Rhodopseudomonas palustris: one gene and its partner. The protein of the gene in region 2 interacts with the protein of the main gene of each other region in a pairwise test. Links are inferred from orthologs where the notes say so. Each region holds a gene or a part of one and is shown on either strand. Other genes may lie near its edges. The genes, in order: recA and dprA.

What was found.
Region 1: the proteins of dprA (region 2) and recA interact in binary tests that used the Bacillus subtilis proteins (3 or more experiments, as listed by UniProt). The link is inferred for Rhodopseudomonas palustris from one-to-one orthologs.

What each region holds. Positions count from the first base shown.
Region 1 is NZ_CP140155.1:2,473,673-2,484,642, forward strand. Bases 1,095-4,043 are described here. They hold recA (recombinase RecA), read right to left. Parts: upstream 3,142-4,043; coding sequence 2,047-3,141; downstream 1,095-2,046. Other genes in these bases: gcvP (aminomethyl-transferring glycine dehydrogenase), read left to right, coding at 1,095-1,576; SR870_RS11210 (hypothetical protein), read left to right, coding at 3,514-3,765; SR870_RS11215 (hypothetical protein), read left to right, coding at 3,918-4,043. Outside these bases: more of gcvP, read left to right, coding at 1-1,094; more of SR870_RS11215, read left to right, coding at 4,044-4,181; SR870_RS11220 (hypothetical protein), read right to left, coding at 4,255-4,437; SR870_RS11225 (response regulator), read left to right, coding at 4,610-5,008; SR870_RS11230 (hypothetical protein), read left to right, coding at 5,216-5,359; SR870_RS11235 (hypothetical protein), read left to right, coding at 5,880-6,239; SR870_RS11240 (hypothetical protein), read left to right, coding at 6,510-6,647; SR870_RS11245 (Crp/Fnr family transcriptional regulator), read right to left, coding at 6,699-7,397; SR870_RS11250 (hypothetical protein), read right to left, coding at 7,552-7,833; SR870_RS11255 (PaaI family thioesterase), read left to right, coding at 8,162-8,626; SR870_RS11260 (HdeA/HdeB family chaperone), read right to left, coding at 8,639-8,935; SR870_RS11265 (PilZ domain-containing protein), read left to right, coding at 9,131-9,370; SR870_RS11270 (caspase family protein), read right to left, coding at 9,381-10,847. UniProt on the Bacillus subtilis protein: Multifunctional protein involved in homologous recombination, DNA repair and competence.
Region 2 is NZ_CP140155.1:1,695,048-1,706,021, reverse strand. The notes cover bases 5,549-8,501. They hold dprA (DNA-processing protein DprA), read right to left. Parts: upstream 7,617-8,501; coding sequence 6,480-7,616; downstream 5,549-6,479. Other genes in these bases: plsY (glycerol-3-phosphate 1-O-acyltransferase PlsY), read right to left, coding at 7,851-8,444; SR870_RS07655 (helix-turn-helix domain-containing protein), read left to right, coding at 6,098-6,475; SR870_RS07660 (FMN-dependent NADH-azoreductase), read right to left, coding at 5,549-5,965. Outside these bases: rnr (ribonuclease R), read right to left, coding at 1-1,889; topA (type I DNA topoisomerase), read right to left, coding at 1,892-4,636; SR870_RS07665 (hypothetical protein), read left to right, coding at 4,885-5,091; more of SR870_RS07660, read right to left, coding at 5,357-5,548; SR870_RS07640 (dihydroorotase), read right to left, coding at 8,623-9,924; SR870_RS07635 (aspartate carbamoyltransferase catalytic subunit), read right to left, coding at 9,943-10,896. UniProt on the Bacillus subtilis protein: Protein that helps load RecA onto ssDNA during transformation. Binds cooperatively to circular ssDNA, is able to bridge different segments of DNA. Favors the loading of RecA onto SsbA- or SsbB-coated ssDNA and formation of RecA-DNA filaments.

The DNA of each region.
Region 1 (10,970 bases), 780 kb from region 2 along the record:
ATCGCTCGACTATGCGAGCGTCGAGCGCGACGCGGCCGACACGCTGCCCGCAGCGCTGACGCGCAGCGGCGACTACCTGACGCAGGCGGTGTTCAAGGACTATCGCTCCGAGACCGAACTGCTGCGCTACATGCGCAAGCTCAGCGACCGCGATCTGGCACTCGACCGCGCGATGATTCCGCTCGGCTCCTGCACCATGAAGCTCAATGCCACCACCGAGATGATGCCGCTGACCTGGCCGGCCTTCGGCAGCCTGCATCCGTTCGTGCCGCGCGCGCAGGCGGAAGGCTATCACGAGATGTTCGCGCGGCTGGAAGCCTGGCTCGCCGAGATCACCGGCTATGATGCGGTGTCGCTGCAGCCGAACTCCGGCGCGCAGGGAGAATATGCCGGCCTGCTGGCGATCCGCGGCTATCACCAGGCGCGGGGCGAGCCGCATCGCAAGATCTGCCTGATCCCCTCCTCCGCGCACGGCACCAATCCGGCCTCCGCGGCGATGACCGGAATGGACGTCGTCGTCGTCGCCTGCAACAGCCATGGCGACGTCGACGTCGACGATCTGCGCGCCAAGGCGGAGAAGCATTCGGCCGAGCTCGCCGCGGTGATGATCACCTACCCGTCGACCCACGGCGTGTTCGAGGAGCATATCCGCGACATCTGCGACATCGTCCACGCCCATGGCGGGCAGGTCTATCTCGACGGCGCCAATCTCAACGCGCAGGTCGGCCTCGCCCGCCCCGGCGACTACGGCGCCGATGTCAGCCACCTCAATCTGCACAAGACTTTCTGCATTCCGCACGGCGGCGGCGGCCCGGGCATGGGGCCGATCGGCGTCAAGGCGCATCTGGCGCCGTTCCTGCCGGGGCACCCGGCCGAGGGCGAGCCGTTGAACGGCGTGCTGCACGGCGGCGGCACGGTGTCGGCCGCGCCCTACGGCTCGGCGTCGATCCTGACGATCTCCTACATCTACATCCTGATGATGGGCGGCGAAGGTCTCAAGCGCGCCACCGAAATCGCGATCCTCAACGCCAACTACATCGCCGCAAAGCTGCAGCCGCATTTCCCGGTGCTGTATCGCAATTTGCGCGGCCGCGTCGCACATGAATGCATCGTCGATCCGCGGGCGCTGAAGACCACCACCGGGGTGACGGTGGACGACATCGCCAAGCGGCTGATCGACTACGGCTTCCATGCACCGACAATGAGCTTCCCGGTGCCGGGCACGCTGATGATCGAGCCGACCGAATCCGAATCCAAGGCGGAGATCGACCGGTTCTGCGAGGCGATGATCGCGATCCGGCACGAGATCGCGCAGATCGAGGACGGCCGCTTCAAGGTCGAGGCGTCGCCGTTGCGGTTTGCGCCGCATACCGTGCACGACGTCACCAGCGCCGAATGGACCCGGCCCTATCCGCGCACCGAGGGCTGCTTCCCGGCCCCGAACTCGCGCACCGACAAATACTGGTGCCCGGTCGGCCGCGTCGACAACGTCTATGGCGACCGCAACCTGGTGTGCGCGTGCCCGCCGATCGAGGACTACGCGCTGGCCGCGGACTACGCGCGCGCGGCGGAGTAAGCGCGGACGGCGAAATCAGCACGGGCGGAAGAGTCCTCACCGCGCGATGCCACGCAACAGGGTGTCATCACCCGCGACAGCGGGTGATCCAGTATCGCAAAGCGTCTGGGCAACGCACGACAGCTCAACACGCGCTCTGGAATACCGGGTCGCCGCCTTCGCGGGCGATGACGGCTGAGAGCGGCGCGGGTCATCACTTCAACAAGACACGTCATTGCCGGGCTCGATCCGGCAATCCATCCTCATCGCAAGATGCCTTGCTTTCAGCGCGCTGCGCACGCGATGGATGCGCGGGTCAAGCCCGCGCATGACGGCTGAGTTTGCTGCTCAGCGCCGCCTCATCGAGACGCAAACAAGACATCTCAAAAAAGGTGCGGCGAGCGCTACGGGGGCCCCGGCAACAGGGGTCCGCGGCGCCCGCCGGCTTTAACTCTTGACGGCTCCGGCCGGCTGACGCCGGCCGCGATGCCTCACTCGTCGCCGGGCTCCTCGCCGTCGGCGTCGCTCTCGGGCGAGCCGGCGAGAATCTGCTCGGCGATCAGGCCGGAATTCTGCCGGATCGAGGCTTCGATCTTGGCGGTCATGTCCGGATTGGCGCGCAGGAACGCCTTGGAATTCTCACGGCCCTGACCGAGCCGCTGGCTGTCGTAGGAAAACCAGGCGCCCGACTTCTCGACGATGCCGGCCTTGACGCCGAGATCGAGAATCTCGCCCATCTTGGAGACGCCCTCGCCGTACATGATATCGAACTCGACCTGCTTGAACGGCGGCGCCAGCTTGTTCTTCACCACCTTGACGCGGGTCTGATTGCCGACGACTTCGTCGCGCTCCTTGATCTGGCCGATCCGGCGGATGTCGAGCCGGACCGAGGCGTAGAATTTCAGCGCGTTGCCGCCGGTGGTGGTTTCCGGCGAGCCGTACATCACGCCGATCTTCATCCGGATCTGGTTGATGAAGATCACCATGGTGTGGGATTTGTTGATCGAGGCGGTGAGCTTGCGCAGCGCCTGGCTCATCAGCCGCGCCTGCAGGCCGGGCAGCGCATCGCCCATATCACCCTCGAGCTCGGCGCGCGGCACCAAAGCGGCGACCGAATCGACGATCAGCACGTCGATCGCGCCGGAGCGCACCAGCGTGTCGGCGATCTCCAGCGCCTGCTCGCCATGGTCGGGCTGCGAGATCAGAAGTTCATCGACATTGACGCCGAGCTTGCGGGCATAGACCGGGTCGAGCGCGTGTTCGGCGTCGATGAAGGCGCAGATGCCGCCCTTCTTCTGGGCTTCGGCGGCGCAATGCAGCGCCAGCGTGGTCTTGCCCGAGGATTCCGGCCCGTAGATCTCGACCACCCGCCCCTTCGGCAGGCCGCCGACGCCGAGCGCGATGTCCAGCCCGAGCGACCCGGAGGAAATCGTTTCGATATCCATCGACCGGTCGTTCTTGCCGAGCTTCATCACCGAGCCCTTACCGAACTGGCGCTCGATCTGAGACAGCGCAGCGGCCAGGGCCTTGGTCTTGTCCATGGAGGATCCTTCGACGATACGCAAAGCGGTGGGGGCAGCAGCCATATGAAGCTCCTTATGAACGGGATTCGCCGGTGGGACAAACCGCGCCGACCCATGGCCGACAGAAATCATCGTACCCTATTTGTTCTCAGTTCGCAATATGTTCCTTCTGCGGGACGGCCGCATTTGACGCCTTTTGTCCGAATTCAGATGGATAGGCGTTGTCCTACCCGAGAAAGCCCCCTTCAGGCCTGCCCGCCGCGCATTGGATGCGACCGGCGATCGGCGCAAGTTCGGGCCACTGTGGGCGCGATGCGCCGGGCCGACCGCAATTGCGCCGAGAGAAACGTCCGATCACGCGAAAGCGATCAGAACTTCTTCCATGAGTTGATCTGCGACAATGTAACAGCCAGCGAGACATGCTCCTTTCGTCGAATGTGGCAACCGATCGGGACCGAGAACTACGACGTGCAGCTCGAGTTGGCGGTGATCACCGATGGCAACGTGAGTTGGAGCTCGGGTCCATGCCGGCGGGTGGTCGGCGGATGGGTCCATTGCGACACCCATGAATTCGTGACGCAATTACCGACGCATTGGCGGGCGTCCCGAACGGCCTGTCCGTTCGGCTGCGCGCTGGCGCCGGACACCCCGCCGCCGGGGGCCGCACCACCGCCGACCGACAGCTGACCGCGCCGCGGTCTGCATCCCGTCGACCGTTGCGACGGACGCCGCGCCGTGCCCCCGTGGCTCCGCGCCGCGGGCAACGCAAGCCCGGCGAGGCACCGGTGGCGCCCGGCCTCGTTCATCGATTCTCAACGCTCCCCGCGCAGAACTGCTGCATGACGATGCAGCTCGCCCCACCCAAATCGCCGGACAAGATCCGGGTGCTGTGCACCAAATGCCGCGTGCCGTTTCGTGAGAAGATCAGGAACGTCCGCGAGGGCACTCAGGTGCAGTGCCCGAACTGCAACAAGCTGATCACCTTCTCGACCGACTCCGCCGATCTCGGCGTGCAGCGCGCGTTCACCGAGGTCCGCCGGATCAAGAACGGCATGATGCTGTCGATCCACCGCAGCGGCGACGACGGCGGCTACAGCGGGTGAGTACGCCCGGCGCGGCCGTGTCGCGTGGTGATGCGTTCGCGCGCCCGTCGTTGCGTGCGGCACCGCACCTCGATCAGCGCAGACTGGTGACGCCCCACATTAGCAGCAACATCGCCGGCACGCAGGGCGCGGCCCACATCGCCCATGTCGTCACGCCCTTCGCCACGCTTTGACGAAACGCCGCGATCAGCCGATAGGTCACGATGATCCAGGGCAAAACAAGTCCGATCAGAATGGCGTCGACGTACCAGCTCATCTGTAGCGATCCTCGCGCTGTTCACGATTGCTTTAGCCTGTCGGCATAGGACGGCCATCCGCAATTGGAATCATGGCCGCCGTCCCCGGCCGATCCCACGCCACGGAACTTCGGGAGCCGGCGCGACTTATCGATGCGCATCATTGATTTCGCCCGAGGCAGGGGAACGTTGTTGGACCATTCCATCGTCGTCCTGGTCGTCGAAGACGACCCGATGATTCAGAGCGTCGTGCAGGAAGCCCTCGAAGAAGGCGGTTTCGACGCGGTGATTGCTTCCTCGGGTGAGGAGGCCGTGAAACTACTCGACGATCTGCAGCGCTTTCGCGCATTGCTGACCGACGTCAATCTCGGCCGCGACCGAATGGACGGCTGGGACGTCGGCCGCTTCGTCCGCGAGGCCGATCCGGCCTTTCCGGTGATCTACATGACCGGCGACAGCGCGGCCGAATGGGCCGCCCGCGGCGTGCCCGGAAGCCTGCTGCTCACCAAGCCGTTCGCGCCATCGCAGGTGATCGCCGCCGTGACGCAGCTTCTCAACAACGCCAATCCCGCCGTGCCGCCGACCGCGTGACGCTGCTGCCTCGCTGAGGCGAAGCCCCCGAACTCGAGCAGCCTTCTGCCAGTCGTTCCCGGACAGCGTCCGTCGATTTACGGCACGGCTCGCCGCGACTTCGGATCGACAGCGATTCGCAGTCAGATATTATTCCAGCAACCGCATCGCGCCTTTCCACACCAGTCTCGAGCCGGTCGAGTCGGCATGAAAACAACGGGGAGATTCTTGGACGATTTTGTTCGCGAGGAGAATCTGAAGCTGTATCGGCGGCTGCTGGCGGAGACGCACGACGAAGAGCGCCGCCGCGTCCTGTTGCAACTGATCGCCAGCCTCGCGCCACGCGACCGATCCGATCGCGCTGCGACGTGATCGTCAGCGCATCGGGACCGGTCCGGGGGTGCGACGCCCGCATTCTGCCGAGGTGCTCGAACTGCGATCGATCGCCGCGTTATCCGCGGAGACGACGGTATTTGATTTCACGCAATGCGCACGGGGCGCTCACCGATAGCTTTCCTTTCGTCATTGCCGAACTTTCTAGAGGTGGGGAGTTCCGACGCTGACGGAGAGCCCCGAACATGGCCTCGTTCGGGGCTCTTTCGATTCGGAGTGCGGCGATGCGCAATGCAAGCGCGCATCCGCGCGATCGGCCGCCGTGCTGTCGCCGAATCCATCGCGACCGCAGCGCGACTCGATCCCGGCGATCGCCGTGAGCCATCGCGTGTCGCTTGCGCCATCGCAATATCGTCCGATCGGTGCTGAAGTAGATCGATCGCAACCGCATTGCGGGCTCGCGCGCGAGCGCGCGATGAAGCAAGATCGACGAGTATCGACAATCGCTCGTATCAGGCCCGCGGCGGAATGCACGGGCCGTCTGGCAGGGAGTACAGGAATGCGCCTCGGGACTTTGATCGTGATGATGACGGCAGCCATCGCCCTGGCCGGCTGTGACGTGGGCCAGGGCACGCCCGGGCCGAAGGGCGAACAGGGCGCCCAGGGGCCGGCGGGCCCTCCCGGACCTCCCGGCAAGGACGGCGCATCCGCAAGCAGCATCCGCACCGTCAGCTCGACGACCTGTTCCTCGAACGGCTGCCCGCTGACCTGCGACAGCGGCGAGACGCTGGTGTCGGCGCTCTGCATCGGCAACGCCTCCGCCAAATTCAGCGACACGATCGTCGTCGAAAACGGCGTCATGACCGCCCGCTGCGGACCGAGTTCGACCAGCATCGTGCTGAGCTGCGCTCGCCAATAGCGCCGGCCCTCGCCTCGATCGACCGAAAGCCGCCCCGATGTGGGCGGCTTTTTTTCAAATCTATCCAATGGGTTGAGCTGCAGGAACCCTACACCCAAACACCATCAGAGGAGCTTCGAGCCACCTTTCCGATAATTTATAGGTAGAATATTACTACTATTGATTCAGATCAAATGACCGAGGCTGGGAGCGGCAATTGTCCGGAAACTTCGTGGAAGATCCGGCTCCGATCTGATGGCGCATCTCATCTACAAATGTCCGCGGACGGCCATGAAGGTTCAGACCTGGGTCGCAGAGGAAGTGGGTGCGCCCGAGCCGACGACCTTCGAACTGGTGCGCTGCCCCGCCTGTACCCACGTGCACTTCATCAATCGCTCGTCGGGCAAGCTGCTCGGCGAAAAGGGCTGAGCGCAGGTTCGCGCCGCCGCCGCTCGCCGCGCTCGATCCCGCGATCCGCAATCAGCGATCGTTCAGTCGAACCGACCGCGCATCGCCGTCGGGCAGCCGCGCCTTGTCGGGCAGCACGGCGCTGCGCAGCGACGGATAGACTTCGATGTGGCCGTTGTAGTCGATGAAGCCGAGCTTGCGAAACTTGTTCATGAAGTGGCTGACGCGAGACCGCGTCGTACCGATCATTTCCGCGAGGGTCTCCTGGCTGATATCGACGGGCAGCGACTTGGCGGTGTCGCCATGGTTGATATCAGCGAGCAGAAGTAACAGCCGCGCAAGGCGCTTCTCGCTGGAATTGAACAACTGATCGATCAGGTCTTCCTCGACCCGGCAGTTGCGCCTGAGCAGGTGGGTTATGAAGAACTCGCACATGCCGGGCTCGTGCTGCAGCGTGGCGATCAGCATCGTGTTCGCCAATGTGGTGACGGTGCAATCTTCGAGCGCCACCGCGGTCGCGAGGCGGCGCCGGCCGATCAGGGCGCTCTCGCCGAAGAACTGGCCCGAGTCCAGGATCGCGACCACGCCCTCCTTGCCCTGCTCCGACATCACCACCAGCTTGACGCGCCCATGCTGCAGGAACAGCACGCTGTCGGCCTCGTCACCTTGCGCGAAAATGCTCTGGTTCTTGCGGAATTGCTGGAGGGCCCGTCCCGGTCCAGCGCTGCCGAGAAACGCGGTGGGATCGAACGCCGCTTCGTAAGAATTCACGTCTCATCCTGCAATCGCGAAGCAAGCTCTTCGCCATCGATTGCAGGCGTTCAAGAGCCGCGCGGCGAACATTCGCCGCGTCGGTCCATCAACATCAATTCTCAGGAAAAGTCTGTGCCGTTTTGAACATGCACTACGCGCGTCCCGGCCGAAATTAGTTCGCGGTCGGCCCGGTCTTTTTCGATCTCGTCGTCGCCGTCTTCGGCTTCACCGGTGCAGGCTCGTTGCTACGCACGTCGCCCCACGGATCGCTCGGCCCCTTGGCATCGGGGATCTTGCGCAGCGACTCGCGATAGGCCTTCTCCCTGATCGCGTCCTGCGCTTTTTCTTCCGGCGTTTTGTGCTGGATCTCGGGGACCAGATTGACGTTGGGCATCTGCGCATAGGCAGGCCCGGCCAGCAGGACGCTCAGTGCGACGCCGCGCAACAACTTCATTGGAAACTCCCTTCGCGCGCTTGACGGCTTCGGCCGCGCTACAGACGATCGGACCGACAGGACTTCGGCGGCTGCATCCAATCCTCCCAGATCGGGCCGCATTTGGTGCAGCCGTCGAGGAGAATTGCCGCGGCAACCACGCCGAGGATCAAAGCCGAACGCTTCGCCACACGCCACCCACCAGACTGCGGGGACCATAAGGGAACGACCATGGCGTTTTCAAGCCGGCAAGAATCGGGTCCGATGCAGGCAATTCAACGACTTCCGACCGCCAAATCCGGTACGGACACGTACAGAAACCAAAACAAACCAGAGCATGGGAGACGAAATGACGGAGAGCGGCCAGGTGGCGGAATTCGGCCTCGCGGATGCGCGGCGCACGCTCGGTGAGGTGTTCGCCCCCTGGGTGCAGGACCTCGACCTGTCGGTGGACGCGGTCGAGACGGCGCCGCCGGCCGGCGCCGGCGATGACTGGCAGCCCGGCGCGACGCTGCGGATGGCGTTCTCCGAGCGGCTGTGCCGCAGCGGTGGCATCGTCTGCGGACAGGCGCTGATGGCGCTGGCCGACACCGCGATGGTGATCGCCATCCTGGCAGCCAATCGCGGGTTCCGGCCGATGACCACGGTCGATCAGACCACCCACTTTCTCAAGGCGGTGACCTCGTCGGACGTGCTCGCGGACGCGCGGGTGGTGCGGCTCGGCCGCACCATGAGCTTCGGCCGGGTGACGCTGCGCAGCGCCGACGACGGCAAGCCGGTGGCGATGGTGTCGAGCGCCTTCGCGATGCTGTGACCGACGCGGCGATCACTTGCCGAGGATCTTCTCGGCCGCGGTGACGATGCTCACACTGGGGTTGGCGCCGCAATAGGCGCCGAACTTCTTGGCGTTCGCGACGAACACTTCGGTGTCGATGATGGCGTCGTCGGAGTCGCCCTTGTACCAGCCGTCGAGCCAGGTCAGCACCATCTTGATCTCGTCCGGGCCGGAGTCGATGAACTGCTTGCACGACATCGTCGCCAGATCCAGCACCTCCGCCCTGGCGCCGGCCGGCGATACCAGCAGCCCGGCGGCCGCCACGAGCACACCCGCGAATTTCAACATATCTCCCCCCTGCCCTGATGGCCCTCGGCCGGGATCCAGTACGCCACACCCCCGCGGGACTCTCAATCCGGCCGCTTCGCCGCATTTGGTGAAATTTTTCTGAATCGGAGGGCGCCGGAAGCCGCAGGCGCTTTCAGAACTTCGCAAACCGTTTCCGCGAAACTCGCCGCACCAACCGGTGATCGGACGACGACGATGACAGAGCGACGAGGCGCGCCGCGCCACAGGGTGTTCAAGCGAGGCACGATCGCGTTCAGCGGTGCGGGCTTCGATTGCACGGTCCGCAATCTGTCGGCGACCGGGGCGCGGATCGACGTCGACGGGCCCGTCGCCCTGCCCGAGGAATTCGTGCTGGTGATCGAAACCGACAAGGTGAAACACCGCTGCCGCCCGATCTGGAGCGCCGCCCGGCGCATCGGCGTCGCCTTCCAGTAGCGCAGGCTTCTCAGTAGCGGCTGCCGCCGACGCGGCCACCATCGCCGCCTCTGCTCGGGCCGCCGCCGTAACCGCCGCCGCCATAGCCGCCGCGGATGCCGCCGCCGATCGAAATGCTCGGGCCGCGCGGCGGGTCGTAATAGACCGGCGGCGGACGCCGCACCACGACGACATCGTCATCATCCTCATAGTACACCCGGCCGCGCGGCGGCTTGGCGGTCCGTTTCGGCGGCTGTTCGCGCTCGACGCGCTTCGGCTTGTCGACCTTCTTCTGGATCGCGGGCGGCGTGCTGCACGGGCAGGTCGCCGCGGACGCGGGCGCCGCCGCGACCGCCGGCGGGGTGAGGCTGGCCTGCGTCGCAGCCGGGATCGCCACCGCGGGCACCGGCTTGTTGCGCTGGCGTTCTTCGAGCTTCTTCGCGGTCGGGGTCAGGTCGCTGTCGGGATACTGGTCGAGGAAAGACCGATACGCCGGCCCGCTGTTGGCGAGCACCGCCCGGTTCCAGGCCTGCATCTGGCGAAAGCGGTCGAGCCAGCGCTTCGCCTCGGGGCCGAGCGGCGGCTCGGCATAGAGCGACACGAACGCCTCGTAGGCGTCGCCGGAGCCGTCGGACACGATCAACTCGTTGGCCTGTTCGATCGGCTTGCCCTTGAGGAAGGCCTTCCACTCCTCGACGCTGCGCTTCTTCTCCGGCTTGATGCCGTCCTCGGCCGTGCCGAAGAAGCGGAAATCGTCGACCAGCGACGAGCTTTCCCACGGCGTCTGCCGGCCGGAGGTGGCCTGATTGACCGCCAGTCGCACCCGCTTGAACGTATCCTCGATCTGCAGCCCGCTCTCGCGGCCGGCCTTCAGCAGCGCCGCGGTGTACGGGCTGTTGCCGCCGCCGCCGTCTTCGGCCTCCGAGCCCGGCGCCGTCGAGAACGACAGGAAGGTGCCGGGCGCGCCGGTCTTGGCATCGACCAGCGCCAGCCCCTGTCCGGTGGTCTTCCGGATCTCGGGGAACGGGTTGTTGCGGCAGGCATCGAGCATGATGATGCGGGTCCGCGTCGGCACCGAGGTCAGGGTGTTGAGCACGTCGTTGAGCCGCACCGCCTGCAGCGGGATGTCGGCCTCGCGCTTGGGATCGACGTCGACCGGAACCAGATAGTTCTCGCCGTCGACCTGGATGCCGTGGCCGGCATAGAACATCAGCGCCACGGTGTCCGGCCCCTTGGCCGCGACCTTGGCGGCGAAATCGCCGACCATCTGGCGCAACTCGGTCTGGGTGAGATCGTTGGCGGCGGTGACCTCGAAGCCGGCGTCGCCGAGCATCTTCTCGATCGCCTTGGCGTCGTTGACCGGATTGGGCAGCGCCGGCACGGCGCGATAGGCCGACTGCCCGACCACCAATGCGACGCGGCTTTCCGCCAGCGCCGCCTCCGTGCCCAGCAGCATCGTTGCAGCTACCGCCGCGTTCCACAGCATCGCACGCAACATCGACCTCTCCTCTTCCAAAGCAATTCCCGCAGTTGGTCGGCCGCGGCAGCAAACGGGTTCAGTCCGCGCCCGTGGCAATTGGACGCCGCGCCCGGCATCCGCGCGGCAGCCCGCGCACAGCAA
Region 2 (10,974 bases):
TCGACGGTTTCGCGCTCGGCCTTCATCGCACGGCGTTCGGTCAGTGAAATCTGCGCGGCGACTTCAGCCAGCGTTTCCACGGTTTCGGTCTGCGGCAGCGCGCCGTCGCCGAGATCGAGCGCGCGGATCAGCGCGCGATGCACCACGAGATCGGCGTAGCGGCGGATCGGCGAAGTGAAATGCGCGTAGCGGCGCAAATTGAGCCCGAAATGGCCGTAGTTCTCCGAGGCGTATTCGGCCTGCGCCTGCGAGCGCAGCACCACTTCGTTGACGAGCGGCTCGGCGTCTTCGCCCTTGACCATCGCCAGGATGCGGTTGAACTGCGCCGGCTTCAGCGCGCCGCCCTTGGCGAAGGACAGGTCGAGCGTCTTGAGGAACTCGACGAGATTGTGGACCTTCTCCACGCTCGGCTCGTCATGCACCCGGTAGATCAGCGGCAGCGCCTTCTTCTCCAGCATCTCTGCGGCGGCGACGTTGGCGAGGATCATGAACTCCTCGATCAATTTATGCGCGTCGAGCCGTTCCGGAACGATGACGCGGTCGACGGTGCCGTCGGGCTTCAGCAGGATTTTGCGCTCAGGCAGATCGAGATCGAGCGGATCGCGGTCGTCGCGGCCGCGCTTGACGATCGCATAGGCGTCGTAGAGCGGCTTCAGGATGGTGTCGAGCAGTGGGCCGGTGGTGTCGTCCGGATGGCCGTCGATCGCGGCCTGAGCCTGCGCGTAGTTCAGCTTCGCCGCCGAGCGCATCAGCACGCGATGAAACGAATGCGAGCGCTTGCGGCCATCGGCACCGATCACCATGCGGACCGCGAGCGCGCCGCGCGGCTCGCCGGGCTTCAGCGAGCACAGATCGTTGGAAATCCGCTCCGGCAGCATCGGCACGACGCGGTCGGGGAAGTACACCGAATTGCCGCGCCGCAGCGCGTCGCGATCGAGCGCGGAGTCCGGCCGCACGTAGTAAGCGACATCGGCGATCGCGACGTGCAGGATCACGCCGCCTTTGTTGTTCGGATCGGGATCCGGTTCGGCATGGACCGCGTCGTCGTGGTCCTTGGCGTCGGGCGGATCGATCGTCACCAGCGGCAGCTCGCGCCAGTCCTCGCGGCCTTTCAGCGTCGCGGGCTCGGCGGCTTCGGATTCGCGCAATGCGGCCGACGAAAATTCCTGCGGGATGTCGTGGGAGTGGATCGCGATCAGGCTGACGGCCTTTTCGGTCGCGAGCGAGCCGAGCCGTTCCTTGACGCGGCCGGACGACAGTCCGTAACCGCGGCTGCGGATCAGGTCGACGCTGACGAGATCGCCGTCTTCCGCGCCGCCGGCATCGTGCGGCGCGATGTTGAGTTCGCGTCCGGCCTGTTTCTTGTCGACCGGCACCAGCCGGCCGCCGCCCTGCGGCGATGCGCGAAAGATACCGAGAATGCGCGGCTTGCCGCGATCGAGCACGCGGATGATTCGGCCGACATAAGCGGGACCTTGCTCGGGCGCCTCGGCCGGCTCGACATGCAGCAGCGCGCGGTCGCCGAGGCCCGCGGCGGTGCCGGGCTTGGGACGGCGCGGGATGTGGATGCGGATCTTCGGCGGATCGCCGTCCTGCTCGTCCCATTCCGAGGGCGTCGCGATCAGTTCGCCGTCGCTGTCGCGCGCAACGACGTCCGCGAGCAGCGTCGGGGGCAGGGCGGCCGGCTCGGCGACCTTGCGGCGGCCGGTTTTGCGGATCGTGCCGTCGTCGGACAGTTCCTTGAGACGGCGCTTCAGTTCGGCACGGTCGGCATTCTTCAGGCCGAACTCGCGCGCGATCTCGCGGGTGCCGACCTTGCCTGGATGCGCGCGGATGAAGGCGAGGAGGGTGGCCTTGTCCGGGAACTTGTCGTCGCGCGTCTTGCTCACATCTATCCGTTCTTGGCCGCGCTCTTTTTGGCGGGAGATTTGGGCTTGGCGGCTGCGGCTTTCGCCGTCTTGGTTGGCGAAGTCTTGGCCTTCACCGGCGCGCGCGCCGGGCTGGCGGCGGCGCCCTCGGCTTTCGGCTTGGCCTTCTTGGCCGCGGCTTTCTTCGCCGGCTTGGCGTCGCTCTTGGCTGCGGCTTTCTTGGCCGGCGCCTTCTTCTTGGCCTTAGCCCCGCCGCCCTTGGCGGCGCGCTCGTCGATCAGCGCGATCGCTTCCGGCAGCGTGATGGTGTCCTGGGTCTTGTCGTTCGGGATCGTGGCGTTGACGCCGCCCGCAGTGACATAGGCGCCGTAGCGGCCGGCCTTCACCGCCACCGGGCCGAGCGACGGATGATCGCCGAGCGGCTTGCCGGGATCAGAACCGAAGCGGCGCTTGCTCGGGCCCTTGGCGATCTTCTCGGCGATCAGCGTCACCGCGCGGTTGAGCCCGATATTGTGGACATCGTCGCCGGCCTCGAGGCTGGCGTAGGTCTTCTCGTGCTGCACATAGGGCCCGAACCGGCCGATCCCGGCCTTGATCGGCTCGCCGGTCTCCGGATGCTTACCGACTTCACGCGGCAGCGCGAGCAGGCGCAGCGCGACGTCGAGTTCGACGTCGGAGGGCGAGGTGCCCTTCGGGATGCCGGCGCGCTTCGGCTTCTCGCCTTCCGCATAGTCCTTGGCGTCGCCGAGCTGGATATAGGGGCCGAACCGGCCGGATTTGACCGCGACTTCGAAGCCGGTGTCCGGATCGAGGCCGAGCACGCGGTCGGCATCGCCGCCGCCGCCGTCTGCAGCAAGGGGGCGGGTGTGGCGGCATTCCGGATAGTTCGAGCAGCCGACGAAGGCGCCGAACTTGCCGGCCTTCAGATTCAGCCGGCCGGTGCCGCAGCTCGGGCACTGCCGCGGATCGCCGCCGTCTTCGCGCGGCGCATAGATGTGCGGGCCGAGCAGTTCGTCGAGTACGTCCAGCACCTGCGCGACACGCAATTCCTTGATGTCGTCGACGGCGCCGATGAAGTCGGTCCAGAAATCGCGCAGCACCTGCTGCCAGGAGATTTCATTGTTGGAGATGCGGTCGAGCTTCTCTTCCAGCGCCGCGGTGAAGTCGTATTCGACGTAGCGGGCGAAGAAGCTCTCCAGGAACGCGATCACGACGCGGCCCTTGTCCTCGCCGTGCAGCCGCTTCTTCTCGAGTTTCACATAGCCGCGATCCTTCAGCACCTGCAGGATCGAGGCGTAGGTCGAGGGCCGGCCGATGCCGAGCTCTTCCATCCGCTTCACCAAGGAGGCTTCCGAGAAGCGCGGCGGCGGTTCGGTGAAATGCTGCGTGACGGCGAGCGCCTCGCGCTTCAGCGCGTCGTTCTCGCTCATCGCCGGCAGCCGGCGCGAATCCTCGTCCTCGGAATCGTCGTCGCGGCCTTCCTGATAGGCGGCGAGGAAGCCGTCGAACTTGACCACCTGGCCAGTGGCGCGCAGCTCCAGCACCCGGGAGCCTGCTTTCGCCTCGATGTCGACGGTGGTGCGCTCCATCTCGGCCGATTCCATCTGGCTGGCGACGGTGCGGACCCAGATCAGCTCGTAGAGCCGGGCCTGATCGGAATCGAGCCGCTTGGTGACCTCGGACGGGCGGCGCGACATGTCGGTCGGGCGGATGGCTTCGTGGGCCTCCTGCGCGTTCTTCGCCTTGGCCTGATATTGCCGCGGCGCGTCCGGCACATAGGCGCTGCCGTAATCCTCGGCGATCACCTTGCGCGCCTGGGTGATGGCGGACGGGTCGATCTGGACGCCGTCGGTTCGCATATAAGTAATGAGGCCGGTGGTTTCGCCGCCGATGTCGATGCCTTCATATAGCCGCTGCGCGATCCGCATGGTGTGCGCCGGCGCGAAGCCGAGCTTGCGGCTGGCTTCCTGCTGCAGCGTCGAGGTGGTGAACGGCGCCTGCGGGTTGCGGCGGGCAGGCTTGGCCTCGACGCTGGACACCTTGAAATTGGCGGTCTCGATCGCCTGCTTGAAGTCGTCGGCCTCGGCGCCGGTGCCGATGTCGAGCCGCTGGATCTTCTTGCCGTCGGCGCCGACCAGGCGGGCCTCGAAGGCTTCGCCGCGCGGCGTCGTCAGGGTCGCGATCAGCGACCAGTATTCGCGCGGAACGAACTTCTCGATCTCCATCTCGCGGTCGCACACCAGCCGCAGCGCGACCGACTGCACGCGCCCGGCGGAGCGGGCGCCCGGCAGCTTGCGCCACAGCACCGGGGAGAGGGTGAAGCCGACCAGATAATCGAGCGCGCGGCGCGCCATATAGGCGTCGACCAGCGCGCCGTCGATCTCGCGCGGATGCTGCATCGCCTCTGTGACGGACTGCTTGGTGATGGCGTTGAACACCACGCGCTCGACCTTTTGGTCCTTCAGCGCACGCTTCTGTTTCAACACCTCCAGCACGTGCCAGGAGATCGCCTCGCCCTCGCGATCAGGGTCGGTGGCGAGGATCAGCTTGTCGGCGCCCTTGAGCGCCTTGGCGATGTCGTTGAGCCGCCCGGCGGCTTTCGGATCGATCTCCCAGATCATCTGGAAGTTGGCGTCGGGATCGACCGAGCCATTCTTGGCCGGAAGGTCGCGCACATGCCCGAACGAGGCCAGGACCTCGTAGGACGAGCCCAGATATTTGTTGATCGTCTTGGCCTTCGCAGGCGACTCGACAATGACGAGATTCATCGGATTCCAATGACTTAGCTGAGAGAAATGCGCCGTTTTCGCGAGACTCGCGCCAGCCGCATTGCCCGGAACATGGGTTCTGGTGCGGTCGCTGTCAAATCGGTCCGGTCATGCCGCCGGCCCATAGCGACAGAAAAGCGCGTGACCAGACACGAAACTTAAACCTAGAGTTGCACAACCTAGAGTAGTAATACGTACGCCAGACTCACCGATAGGGGCCTTCGATACCCCTGAAAGGAACCCGGCCCATGGTGTCACGACGTGGCAGCGGCTCACGCGATCGCAATGGCGGCCCGGTCGAAGCGGCCGGCTACCTCGTCGAGGCGATCTCAGAGCTGATCCAGATCGCCGACGTCCACCGACTGGATATGCTGTGTTATCTGCTCGACATGGCGCGGCTGGAGGCCAACGAGATCGTCCGCCACCGCAACGGTTGCCGTTCGGAGAGCAAGTGAAGAGGCTCGCGCCACGGATCAGATGATCGAGCTAACCTCGCGGGCTGCTTCGGCTTTCAGCGTTCATACGCGGCTTGAACCCCGGTCAGCGCGGCTGCCGCGCGGCGGGTGGAACCAAGGCTGGCGTTTACGTCTTATTAACCGAACTGGTTCACGATTCGAATAAGCAGGAGGCGGGCCGGATGTACGTCCGCCTCCAAGATGGCTCGAAGTGTCACCACTTCGGGCCGTTGCTTTTTGGGGGGCGGGCCGGCTGCTTGCGCCCTCAGGCCGCTCGCAGGCCGGCCGCGGCGGACAGCGCCGAGGCGAGCGCCTTCTCGCGATGCTCCGGGCCGAGCTGGATGCCGTCCGCAGAGATGATTTCGGGGGCGGCGATGCCGATGAAGCCGAACACGAAGCGCAGATAGCTTTCCAGATGCTCGCCGACCGCCATCGGCGTATCGGCGCCATAGAAGCCGCCGCGCGACGCCGCAATGATCACCCGCTTGCCGGCGGCCAACCCTTCGACGCCGGTGGGACCGTATTTGAAGGTCTTGCCGGCGACGAGGATGCGGTCGATCCAGGCCTTGAGCTGGCTCGGAATGGTAAAATTATACATCGGTGCGCCGATCACCACGACGTCAGCGGCGAGGAATTCGTCCAGCACCGTCTGACCCGCGGCCAGGTCGGATTGCAGCGACGGCTCGGGGGCGGCGCCCTGGGCGGCGGCGAGATGCGGACCCGACAGGTGCCGCAGCGGCTCGGCGGTGAGGTCGCGATAGGTGACGGTCAGTCCCGAATTGGCCTGACGGAGCCGGTCGACGATCGCGGCGGAGACCTGGCGGCTGACCGAGTGGGGGCCGAGCACGCTGGAGTCGATGTGAAGCAGTTTCATTGGCGTCTTCCTTGGTATAGATTTGTAACTGACGCACTATGAGTGACTGCGAAAACCGCACAAGAAGGCACTATTTTGAAACTCGAGCACAGCGATCTGCCTGCGCACAGCGATGTTCCCGGGCACAATGATGTGCCTCTCGGGCCGGGCGCCCACGCGCGCAGCGATTGCCAGGGCGTCAATTCGGTGCTTTCGCGGGTCGGCGACAAATGGACCGTGCTGGTGATCATGCTGCTGCGCGATGGGCCGCGGCGCTTCAACGAGCTGAAGCGGATGATCGGCGGGATTTCGCAGCGGATGCTGACCCTGACGCTGCGCGGGCTCGAGCGCGACGGGCTGGTGACGCGGACCGTGTTTCCGACGGTGCCGCCGCGCGTCGACTACGAACTGACGCCGCTCGGGCACGGCCTGAGCCAGCCGGTGCAGGCGCTCGGCACCTGGGCGCGCGAGCATCTGCCGGAAATCGAGACCGCGCGGCGCGCCTTCGATGGTCGCGGCTCGTCGAACTGACGCGTCAATTCAGCGACACCAGCCCGCCGCCATGGCGCTCCAGCCGGCCGGCAAGCTCCAGCTCCAGCAGCACAGTGCGCACCACCGCCGGAGAGATGCCGGAGAGCCGGATCAGATCGTCGATCCCGACCGGGCTCGGCCCGAGCAGGTTGACGATGCGGCTGCGGTCGCTGGGATCGGGATCGCTCGCCGGCGGCGGGTGGTCGGGTTCGCGGCCCGGCAGCTCGATCGGCCGCTCGAGGATCGGCGACACCGCCTGGATGATGTCGGCGGCGCAAGTGATCAGCGTCGCGCCCTGTTTGATCAGGTCGTTGGTGCCGGCGGCGCGCGGATCGAGCGGCGAGCCCGGGACCGCGAACACTTCGCGGCCCTGATCGGCGGCGCGCCGCGCTGTGATCAGCGAACCGGAGCGATACGCCGCCTCGATCACCGCGACGCCGACCGACGCGCCGGAGATCAGCCGGTTGCGGCGGGGAAAATCCTTGCCGCGCGGGACGTGGCCGAGCGGCATTTCCGAGATCGCCGCGCCGCGCGCTTCGACGATGTCGAGCAGCAGATCCTCGTGCTCGGCCGGATAGATCTTGTCGTGGCCGCCGGCCAGCACCGCGACGGTGCCGCTGCCGAGGCTGGCGCGATGCGCCGCCTGGTCGATGCCGCGCGCCAGCCCGGAGATCACCACGAAGCCGCTGGCGCCGAGGTCGCCGGCGAGAAGCTGAGCGAATTTCAGCCCGGCGCCGGAGGCATTGCGCGAGCCGACGATCGCGATCATCGGCCGCTGCATCATGGCGAGCGCGTCCGGCAATGCGTGGACGCCGAGCAGCGGCGGCGCGTCGTCGATCAGCGCGAGGCGAGGGGGATAGCCCGGCTCGCCCGGCGCGACCAGCTCGACGCCGAGCCGGCGACCACCTTCGATCTCGCGCCGCGCCTCGTCTTCGCTCGGGATGCGTCCGGCGCGCGCCGCGCCGCCGCGCCGCGCCAGCTCCGGCAACCGCTCCAGCGCCGCGCGCGCCGAGCCGAAATGATTGATCAGCGAGCGGAAGGTGCGAGCGCCGACATTGTCGGCGCGGATCAGCCGCAGCCAGTCGATCCGCTGCGCCTCGGTGAGAAGACTCGTTCCCTGGTCGCTGGTACTTTCGGCCACGCACCACCCCCGCCGGGAGTGTTGCGCAACTTATGCGAGTGGACAAGTTCGACGAAGGCGGAAGCTGATGAGGTATCGGGCGCCGTCACCCTGAGGTGGCCGCGTAGCGGCCCTCGAAGGGCGACGGCATGGTAAGAAGGGGACGAGCGCCACGCTGTGTGGCACATCCTTCGAGGCTCGCTGCGCTCGCGCCTCAGGATGACGGCGCGTGAGAAGCAAGCTGCGTAGCGGTCGCTACTTCTTCTCGCCGATCCTGCTCTCGGTGCCGGCCTGCAGCCGCTTGATGTTTTCGCGGTGCATGTAGAACAGCAGCAGCGTCAGCACGGCGAACAGCGAGGCGAGTGCGGGGTGGCCGAACCACCACAGGAAGATCGGGGTGATGAAGGCGGCGACCAGCGCGGACAGCGACGAGTAGCGCGCGGTGAAGGCGGTGGCGAGCCAGAGCAGGCAGAACACGATCGCCGCCGGCCAGAACAGGCCGATCAGCACGCCTATATAGACGGCGACGCCCTTGCCGCCCTTGAACTTCAGCCAGACCGGAAACAGGTGGCCGAGAAACGCGCCGAGTGCGGCCAGCATCGCGGCTTCGGCGCCGCCGAAACTCGACGCGATGATCACCGCGGCGGTGCCCTTGAGCGCGTCGAGCAGCAGCGTGGCGGCGGCGAGGCCCTTGCGGCCGGTGCGTAGCACGTTGGTCGCGCCGATATTGCCGGAGCCGATCGAGCGCAGATCCTGCGTTCCGGCGAACCTGGTCAGGATCAGGCCGAACGGAATCGAGCCGAACAGATAGCCGAGCAGCAGTGCTGCGATGTAGATCCCGATCATCACAATTCTCCAAACAACTCTAGCGCGTCGGCAACAAAGTCAGGCTTTCCCGTCATTGCGAGGAGCGAAGCGACGAAGCAATCCAGCGTGGTGCACGGCGCTTCTGGATTGCTTCGCTTCGCTCGCAATGACGAGAACGGAAGCCCTTATCGTCCGGACTGACGCAGCCCTTCAAATCCACTTACACATGCTCGTACACCGTGCGGCCGCCGACGATGGTGCGGACCACCCGTCCGGAGAACCGCGCTTCGTCGAACGGGGTGTTCTTGCACTTTGATTTCAGTTCGTTCGGATCGACGATCCACGGCGTGTCGAGGTCGATCACGATCAGATCGGCAGGACTGCCGGCGCGCAGCGTGCCGCTGGGCAGGCCGAGCAGTTCGGCCGGGCGGGTCGACATCGCGCGGATCAGGCTCACCAGATCGAGCTCACCGGCGTGGAGCAGCCGCAAGCCGGCCGGCAGCATCGTCTCCAGCCCGATCGCACCGGCGGCGGCCTCGGCGAAGGGCAGCCGCTTGACCTCGACGTCCTGCGGATTGTGATCCGACATGATGACGTCGATCAGCCCGGAGGAGACGGCGGCGATCAGCGCCTTGCGGTCGTCCTCGGTGCGCAGCGGCGGCGACAGCTTGAGGAAGGTGCGGTACGGGCCGATGTCGTTCTCGTTGAGCGTGACGTGATTGATCGACACCGACGCCGAGACGTTGATCCCGGAATCGCGCGCGCGCTGCAGGATCTCCAGCGACTCGATGCAGGTCAGCGATGCGGCGTGGTAGCGGCCGCCGGTCAGCGCGGCGAGGCGGACGTCGCGCTCCAGCACCACGGCCTCGGCGGCGTTCGGCACGCCCGACAGCCCGAGCCGGGTGGCGAATTCGCTCTCGTTCATCACGCCTTCGGCGACCAGATCGGGGTCTTCGGTGTGGTGCACGATCAGCGCGTCGAAATCGCGAGCGTAGGTCAGCGCGCTGCGCATCACCCGCGCGTTCATCACGCTGCGGTCGCCGTCGCTGAACGCCACGGCGCCGGCGGCCTTCAGGAGGCCGATCTCGGTCATCTCGGTGCCGTTCAGCCCCTTGGTCAGCGCCGCCATCGGATGGATGTTGACGATCGCGGTGTCGCGGGCACGGCGCATCACGAAGTCGACCGTCGCCGAATTGTCGATCACCGGCGAGGTGTTGGGCTGGCAGACGATGGTGGTGATGCCGCCTGCGGCCGCGGCCTGGCTGGCCGACGCGAAGGTCTCGCGGTGGCTGGCGCCGGGCTCGCCGACGAAGGCGCGCATGTCGACCAGGCCGGGGGCCACCACCATGCCGGCGCAATTGACGATGTCGGTGCCTTCCGGCACGCCGGCGGCGCCGATGCCGCGGCGGGCGTCGCGGATCACGCCGTCGGCGATCAGCACGTCGCCGATGCCGTCGAAATCGCGCGCCGGATCGATCAGGCGGGCATTGGCGAGCAGGATCGGGCGGCGGTCGATCAGCATCTCAGTTCCGTTCCAGCTTCACGCGTTGGGCAGGTTGCGGGCCAGCGCTTCGAGCACCGCCATCCGCACCGCCACGCCCATTTCGACCTGTTCGCGGATCACCGATTGCGCGCCGTCGGCGACGATCGAGTCGATCTCGACGCCACGATTCATCGGCCCCGGATGCATCACCAGCGCGTCGGGCTTGGCGTAGGCGAGCTTCTTCTGGTCGAGCCCGAAATAGTTGAAATATTCGCCGCTCGACGGCACGAAGGAGCCGTTCATCCGCTCGCGCTGCAGCCGCAGCATCATGACGATATCCGCGCCGTCGAGCCCCTCGCGCATGTCGCGTGCGACCTCGACGCCCATCCGCTCGATTCCGCGGGGCAACAGCGTGGAGGGCGCGACCACGCGGACGCGCGCGCCCATGGTGTTGAGCAGCAGGATGTTGGAGCGCGCCACCCGCGAATGCATGACGTCGCCGCAGATCGCGATCACCAGACCTTCGAGCCGGCCCTTGTTGCGGCGGATGGTCAGCGCGTCGAGCAGCGCCTGGGTCGGATGCTCGTGCGCGCCGTCGCCGGCATTGATCACCGAGCCGTCGACCTTTCGAGCCAGCAATTCGACAGCGCCGGAGGCGTGATGGCGGACCACGAGGATATCCGGGTGCATCGCGTTGAGCGTCACCGCGGTGTCCATCAGCGTCTCGCCCTTGCGCATCGAAGACGACGACACGCTCATGTTCATCACGTCGGCGCCGAGACGCTTGCCGGCGATCTCGAAAGAGGACTGCGTCCTCGTCGAGGCCTCGAAGAACAGATTGACCTGGGTGCGGCCGCGCAACGAGGCGCGCTTCTTGTCGACCTGCCGGTTGAGCTCGACATATTCCTCGGAAAGGTCGAGCAGGCCGGTGATGTCGGCGGCGGAAAGCCCTTCGATCCCCAGCAGATGCCGGTGAGCGAGGACAAAGGTCGATTTCAATGCGGGGGTCATTAAAGCAAGAGCTATAGGGAGACTTGCCGGAGCGGGCAAGCGCGATCCGCACGCCTGCGCAGAATATCCCCTGCGGTC